2 regions of the Streptomyces sp. NPDC042259 genome follow, and region 2 is predicted to be linked to the other one. Evidence: riboswitches for the same ligand, from Rfam matches in the RefSeq annotation. Region 2 holds a riboswitch; the other holds the start of a gene.
The links. A riboswitch is a leader RNA that binds a small molecule or an ion and turns the genes downstream of it on or off. The one in region 2 is predicted to bind S-adenosylmethionine.
Positions count from the first base shown of each region.

Region 1: it holds a riboswitch for S-adenosylmethionine, as region 2 does, so the genes downstream of both, thrC (threonine synthase) here and ACZ6MA_RS01570 (aminotransferase class V-fold PLP-dependent enzyme) in region 2, are expected to answer to the same signal.

Region 1 covers NZ_JBVJDW010000004.1:145,822-149,584, reverse strand. Annotated here, with positions in the region: gene ACZ6MA_RS12920 (MoaD/ThiS family protein) at 1-180, opposite strand, end outside; gene thrC (threonine synthase) at 269-1,549, opposite strand; SAM riboswitch class I at 1,566-1,706, opposite strand; gene ACZ6MA_RS12910 (glucosyl-3-phosphoglycerate synthase) at 1,881-2,828, shown strand; gene ACZ6MA_RS12905 (alpha,alpha-trehalose-phosphate synthase (UDP-forming)) at 2,881-3,763, shown strand, end outside.
Region 2 covers NZ_JBVJDW010000001.1:340,568-344,330, reverse strand. Annotated here, with positions in the region: gene qcrB (cytochrome bc1 complex cytochrome b subunit) at 1-156, shown strand, start outside; gene trpD (anthranilate phosphoribosyltransferase) at 308-1,372, shown strand; SAM riboswitch class IV at 1,562-1,678, shown strand; gene ACZ6MA_RS01570 (aminotransferase class V-fold PLP-dependent enzyme) at 1,864-3,255, shown strand; gene ACZ6MA_RS01565 (Lrp/AsnC family transcriptional regulator) at 3,367-3,648, opposite strand; gene ACZ6MA_RS01560 (rhomboid family intramembrane serine protease) at 3,645-3,763, opposite strand, start outside.

The DNA of each region.
Region 1 (3,763 bases), on a different contig from region 2:
GTACACATTCACGAAACGGCGCAGCTTGCCGCTGTCGTCCAGGACGCGGGCGGCGATGCCCGGGTGGTTCTTCTCCAGATCGGCGATCACCTCGGCGAGGGTGCCGCCCTCGGCGGAGACCTCGGCCTGTCCGCCGGTGTAGGTGCGCAGGATGGTGGGGATGCGAACGTTGATGCTCATGCGGATTCGCCTTCCGGCTAGAGATGACGTGCGGGGCCGGCCCCGGCCGTCGAGGGGGCCAGGGGCAGAGGGGGGCAGGGCGCGGGGCTCAGCTGCCGGCGAGGCCCGCCGCGCGGAACGCGTCGAGGCTCGGCCGGATGGTCGCGGAGGGCCCGGTGGTCGGGGCGACGGCGTCCAGGGTCTTCAGCCCGTCACCGGTGTTCAGCACGACCGTCGTCAGGGACGGGTCCAGCACTCCGGCCTCGATCAGCTTCCGGGTGACGCCGACCGTCACCCCGCCCGCCGTCTCCGCGAAGATGCCCTCGGTGCGGGCCAGCAGCTTGATCGCGTCGACGATCTGGGCGTCGGTGACGTCCTCCACCGCGCCGCCGGTCCGCCGTGCGATGTCGAGCACGTACGGCCCGTCGGCCGGGTTTCCGATGGCGAGGGACTTCGCGATCGTGTCGGGCTTCACCGGGCGCACGACGTCGTGGCCGTCCTTGAAGGCGCGCGAGACCGGCGAGCAGCCCTCGGCCTGGGCGCCGAAGATCTTGTACGGCCGGTCCTCGACCAGACCGAGCGCGATCAGCTCCTTGAGCCCCTTGTCGATCTTCGTGAGCTGTGAGCCGGACGCGATGGGCACGACGATCTGGTCCGGCAGCCGCCAGCCGAGCTGCTCGCAGATCTCGTAGGCGAGGGTCTTGGAGCCCTCCCCGTAGTACGGGCGGAGGTTGACGTTGACGAAGCCCCAGCCCTCGCCGAGCGGGTCGCCGATCAGTTCGGAGCAGAAGCGGTTGACGTCGTCGTAGGTGCCCTCGATGCCGACGAGGTCACCGCCGTAGACGGCGGCCATGACGACCTTGCCCGCCTCCAGGTCGTGCGGGATGAACACGCAGGACTTCAGGCCCGCGCGGGCGGCCGCGGCGCCGACCGCGCCCGCCAGGTTGCCGGTGGAGGAGCAGGAGAGGGTGGTGAAGCCGAAGGCCCGGGCGGCCTCGACGGCGATGGCGACGACGCGGTCCTTGAAGGAGTGCGTGGGGTTGCCGGAGTCGTCCTTGACGTAGAGACCGCCGGTGACGCCCAGTTCGCGGGCGAGGTTTTCGGCCTTGACCAGCTTGGTGAAGCCGGGGTTGAGGCTGGGCTTGTCCGCCACGTCGGCGGGGACGGGCAGCAGCGGGGCGTAGCGCCAGATGTTCTCCGGGCCGGCCTCGATCCGGCGGCGCAGCGCCTCGGGGTCACCGGTGGGCAGGTCGTAGGCGACTTCGAGCGGTCCGAAGCAGACGGCGCAGGCGAAGACCGGTCCGAGGTCGAAGCGCTCCTGGCACTCGCGGCACGAGAGGCCGACGGCGGGTCCGAGAGCGACGGGGGTGGCGACAGTGTGCACAGCCATGAGGCGAGGCCCTTTCTCCTCATCTTCCCCGTGGCGAACGTCGCCACGGGACGGAATTGGCACCTTCCCCACCGGGAGCCTCGCGGAGTACGCGGGACCGGCGGGAGGGTTGCCGGGGCTTCAACGGGCCGTATCCCTCTGCCCCTCTGGATGAGCGGTATGGCACTGGGCGCGGCCCAGGCGTTTGTGCGCACGACGACCCCGACATACGAAGGCCGTCCGCGTTGTTCAAGACTGTAACGGAAGGCACGGACGCCCGAACCAGTCGTCCGTACCGCGAGATGGGTCACATCCCGGCCACATCCCGAAGCCCCGCTAAGGAGTCGTACAGGTGCTGGAAGAGGTGGAGCGCTGGCTGGCCCGGCGTTCCTGGTCCGCCGCAGACCGTCCGCTCGACCGGATTCTCGCCGCCAAGCGCGGCGCCGGCACCACGGTCAGCGTCGTCCTGCCGGCGCTGAACGAGGAGGCGACGGTCGGTGCGATCGTGACGACGATCCGCCGGGAGCTGATGACCGAGGCGGTGCCGCTGGTGGATGAACTGGTGGTGCTGGATTCGGGTTCCACCGACCGTACGGCCGTGGTCGCGGCGGCGGCCGGGGCGCGGGTCGTGCACCGGGACGAGGTGCTGCCGCGGCTGCCCGCGCTGCCCGGCAAGGGCGAGGTGCTGTGGCGTTCGCTGCTGGCGACCGAGGGTGACATCGTCTGTTTCGTCGACGCCGACCTGCGGGACTTCTCGGCCGGCTTCGTCTCCGGCATCGTCGGTCCGCTGCTGACCGATCCGGAGGTGCACTTCGTCAAGGCGATGTACGACCGTCCGCTCGGCGAGGCCGTGGGCCAGGGCGGCCGGGTGACGGAGCTGGTGGCCCGCCCGCTGCTGAATCTGCACTGGCCGCGGCTGGCCGGCTTCGTCCAGCCGCTGGGCGGCGAGTACGCGGCCCGCCGGTCGCTGCTGGAGCGGCTGCCGTTCCCCGTCGGCTACGGCGTCGAACTCGGGCTGCTGGTGGACGCGCTGCACACCGTGGGCCTGGACGCGCTGGCCCAGGTCGACGTGGGGGTGCGCAAGCACCGGCACCAGGACGGGCGGGCGCTGGGCCGGATGGCCGCCGCGATCTACCGGACCGCGCAGCTCCGACTGGCCCGCGGCCATCTGGTGCGCCCCTCGCTGACCCAGTTCGAGCGCACCGCGGAGGGGTTCGTTCCGCGGACGTACCCGGTGGACACCGAGGAGCGGCCGCCGATGACCGAGGTGCCCGAGTACGCACAGAGGCACGCCGCGTAACCGTCCCTCGTGCGTACGTTTGAGTGCTTCCCGCACTGGCAAGGCTGCCGACATGGTCGCTGAGCACGTCGCCCCGATTCTCGTCGCATCCAACCGCGGACCCGTCTCCTACAAGCGACGCGAGGACGGCTCGCTCGCGGCGGGCCGGGGCGGAGGCGGGCTGGTGTCGGGCCTCAGCGCGATCGGGACCGACGCCGGCGCCCTGTGGGTGTGCGCCGCCCTGGGCGACGGCGACCGCGAGGCCGTCCGCCGCACGGGCGGCGGGCTCGACCCGGCCGACACCGGCGGCATGCGGGTGCGGATGCTCGACATCGCGCCCGAGGTCTTCACCGCGGCGTACAACGGCATCGCCAATTCCGTGCTGTGGTTCGTCCACCACCTGCTCTACCAGACCCCCCTGGAGCCCGATTTCGACGCGGACTTCCGCGCCCAGTGGGCGGCCTACGAGGCGTACAACGCCGCTTTCGCCGACGCGCTCGCCGAGGAGGCCGCGCCGGGCGCCACGGTCCTCGTCCAGGACTACCACCTGACGCTGGTGCCGGGCCTGCTCCGCGAGCGGCGCCCGGATCTGCGCGTGGGCCACTTCTCGCACACCCCCTGGGCCCCGCCGGACTACTTCCGGATGCTGCCGGACGACGTGGCCGAACAGGTGCTGCGCGGCGTGCTGGGCAGCGACCGCGCCGCCTTCCTCACCCGCCGCTGGGCCGAGGCGTTCGCCGCGTGCTGTGCCGACGTGCTGGGCGCGGAGATCGTACGCGGGGGCGACGGGCCCGACGGCGCGCTGTCGGTGGCCTTCGAGGGCCGTACGACCCGGCTCGGCGTGCACGGCCTCGGTGCCGACGCCGACTTCCTGCGCGAGCGGGCGCACCGCCCGGACGTCGAGGAGCGGATGGCCGCGCTGCGCGAGCAGATCGGTCCCGACCGCAAGACGATCG
Region 2 (3,763 bases):
CCCGAGGTCGACGAGAACGGTGTGAAGCGCAAGCTGAGCGCCTCGCAGAAGCTCCGGGTGAAGCTCTCGAAGGGCTTCTACGGCGAGGGGACGCACATCCCCAAGGCCACCGCGGAGGAGTACGAGGAGATCACCAGCGGCCACGGCCACCACTGATCCCCCTCGGATCCGATCACTGATCGCCACGGCAAGAGCCCCGTCCATGCGCTGGACGGGGCTCTTCGCCGTCCCCGGTCCTGGATAGGCTGGACCCGCGAACACCGCGAACACCGCGGCATCACGGATTCGACCACCAGGAGCGTGGACCATGAACGTTGCGACCCCGGCAGGCGGCGACAGCGCGACGGCCCGCACCTGGCCGGGTGTCCTCGACGCCCTCCTCGACGGTGTGGACCTGAGCGCGGACGACACCGCCTGGGCCATGGACCGGATCATGCGCGGCGAGGCGACGGACGCGCAGATCGCCGGCTTCGCCGTCGCGCTGCGCGCCAAGGGCGAGACGGTCGCCGAGATCTCCGGTCTCGTGCGGACCATGTACGCCCACGCCAACCTCATCGAGGTGCCCGGCCCGAGCGTGGACATCGTCGGCACCGGCGGCGACGGCGCCAAGACCGTCAATATCTCCACCATGTCGGCGATCGTCGTGGCCGGCGCCGGTGCGAAGGTCGTCAAGCACGGCAACCGCGCCGCCTCCTCGGCCAGCGGCGCCTCGGACGTGCTGGAGAAGCTGGGCGTCAATCTGGACCTCACTCCGCGCCGGGTGGTGGAGGTCGCCGAGGAGGCCGGGATCACCTTCTGCTTCGCGGTGAAGTTCCACCCCGCGCTGCGTCATGTGGCGCCAGCCCGCCGCGAGTTGGGCATCCGCACCACCTTCAACGTGCTCGGCCCGCTGACCAACCCCGCACGGGTGCGGGCCCAGGCGACCGGCGTCGCCGACGCCCGGATGGCCCCGATCCTGGCCGGCGTCCTCGCCGAACGAGGCGCCTCCGCGCTCGTCTTCCGCGGCGACGACGGACTGGACGAGCTGACCACCACCGCGACCTCGCAGGTGTGGATCGTCGGCGGCGGCACGGTGCGCCGCGAGCCCTTCGACCCGCGGGACGTGGGCATCGGCCTGGTACCCGTGGAGGCGCTGCGCGGCGCGGACGCCTCGTACAACGCCGATGTCGCCCGTCGGCTGCTGGACGGCGAGACCGGCCCGGTACGGGACGCGGTGCTGCTCAACTCGGCGGCGGCGCTGGTCGCCCTGGAGCCGACCGGTGCCCCGCTGACGGAACAGATCACGGCGGGCCTGGCGAAGGCCGCGGAGTCGATCGACTCGGGCGCGGCGAAGCGGGCGCTGGAGCGGTGGGTCGCGGCGAGCAACCGCTAGCCTGGCCGGCGGTCCGTCTGTGCCGCCTGCGGCGGCTTGGCGCCCTGCGGGCGCGTCCTCAATCGCCGGACGGGCTTGAAAAGCAAGCCCGTCCGGCGATTGAGGACACCGCCGCGCAGCGGTGGTGCGCCCATCCGCCATGCGGACACCCATACCGCCAGGTGATCGGTTGTGCCATAATCTTCGCCAGGTCACGAGTGACAGCGACATAGGCCCCGGCCCGCTGTCCGGCAACCCTCCTTCCGTGGCGGGGTGCCCCGGGTGATGACCGGGTCGCGGACAAGACGTCCGCGGCAAGCGCGGATCCCTCGCCAGGGATCCTGGTCGTCGAGGGAGCTTCTTCCGTGATGCAGCGAATGCGATAGGGCCTACGGCCCGTTTCCCGTGAACTCGGCGCGCCCCGTCGCGCGTCCGGGTTCGGTTTTCCGCACGCCGGTGGTGTCTTCCCGCGTGCGTATCCGCAAACCCCCCTGTTCTCAGGAGAATTCGCCATGTCCGCATGCCCTGCCACCGCCACCGCCTCGCTCGCCGGTGCCTCCCGTCCCGACGCCTCGCTCGCCGACGGCCCCCTGCCGGTCCTCGGCGAGGACGTCCGGGTGCCGCTCGTCACCGGGGGCGAAGTGCCCTACGCGGCACTCGACTACGCGGCCAGCGCCCCGGCGCTGCGGCGGGTGTGGGACGACGTCGCGGCCTACGCGCCGTACTACGGAAGCGTGCACCGCGGGGCCGGTTACCTCTCGCAGCTGTCCACCGACCTGTTCGAGAGCAGCCGCGCCGACGTCGCCGCCTTCCTCGGCTGCCGCCCGGCCGACCAGGTCGTCTTCACCCGCTCCACCACCGACTCGCTGAACCTGCTCGCGAGCGTGGTCCCGGCCGGCACCCGGGTCTTCGTCTTCGAGACCGAGCACCACGCGTCGCTGCTGCCGTGGGAGCGGCGCGAGGACGTCGAGGTCGGCTACCTCGACGCGCCGCGCACCCCGGGCCAGGCGGTCCGGACGCTGGAGGCGGCCCTCGCCGCCCGCGAACCGTACGGCCCGGCCCTGGTCTGCGTGACCGGCGCGTCCAATGTGACCGGCGAGCTGTGGCCGGTGCGGGAGCTGGCGGCCGCGGCGCACGCGCACGGCGCCCGCATCGTGCTGGACGCCGCGCAACTGGCCCCCCACCACCCCGTGGACATCACGGAGCTGGACGTCGACTGGGTCGCCTTCTCCGGGCACAAGCTGTACGCGCCGTTCGGCGCAGGAGTCCTGGCCGGACGCGCGGACTGGCTCCGGGCCGGCGAGCCCTATCTGGCGGGCGGCGGAGCGAGCCGCAAGGTCGCCCGGCGCGACGGGGGCGGGATCGACGTCGAGTGGCACGACAGTGCCGCCCGGCACGAGGCGGGCTCGCCCAACGTCATCGGGGTCTACGCCATCGCCGCGGCCTGCAAGGCGCTCACGGAGGCGGGTTTCGAGCGGCTCGTCGAGCGCGAGCAGCGGCTCGTGCGGACCGTGCGGGCGGGCCTCGCGGAGGTGCCCGGGGTCAGGGTGCTCTCGCTGTTCGGCGACGACGCCCCGCGCGTGGGCGTCATCTCCTTCGTCGTGGAGGGCTGGAACAGCTCACACTTCGCCGCGGCGCTCTCCGCCGAGTACGGCATCGGGGTCCGCGACGGCCTCTTCTGCGCCCACCCGCTGGTGCGGACGCTGCTGGGCGACGAGCCCGGTGAGCCCGGCGAGTGCGGTGCCCCCGACGAGGGCACCTCGCTCAACGCCCTCCGCGTCAGCTTCGGCGCGGGCACGCCGGACGAGCACGTCGAACGGTTCCTGACGGCGGTGGGGGAACTGGTCCGGGACGGCGCGCGGTGGTCCTACCGGACGGATGCCGGACGCTGCGTGCCCGTTTAGCCGGGGCTCCTGACCGGGGCTCCGCCCCGGACCCCGGTCCTCAATCGCCGGACGGGCTTGATATGGCTGAGCTCGGCCATATCAAGCCCGTCCGGCGATTGAGGACAACCGCTACGAGTCGAGGCCGATCGCGAAGGCCGCTTCCAGGTCGTGGCTGGAGTACGTGCGGAACGCAATGTGCGTCTCCGTCGAGGCCACGCCGGGGACCTTGCTGATGCGGCCGGGGATGACGTCCGCGAGGTCGTCGTGGCGGGCCACCCGGACCATGGCGATGAGGTCGTGCGCGCCGGTGACCGAGTAGACCTCGCTGACGCCCTCCAGCGCGGCGATCTTCTCGGCGATCTCGGGAATCCGGTCCACGTCGGTCTTGATGAGCACGATCGAAGTGATCACGGCTGGCTCCTATCGGGGGTCCCGGGGTCGCCCCCGGGAGCGGGCGACTCCGCGTGGGACCTGGCTGCGGTCTTCACTCTATCCGCAGGTCGGCAACGGGCCCACGCGCAGAGGA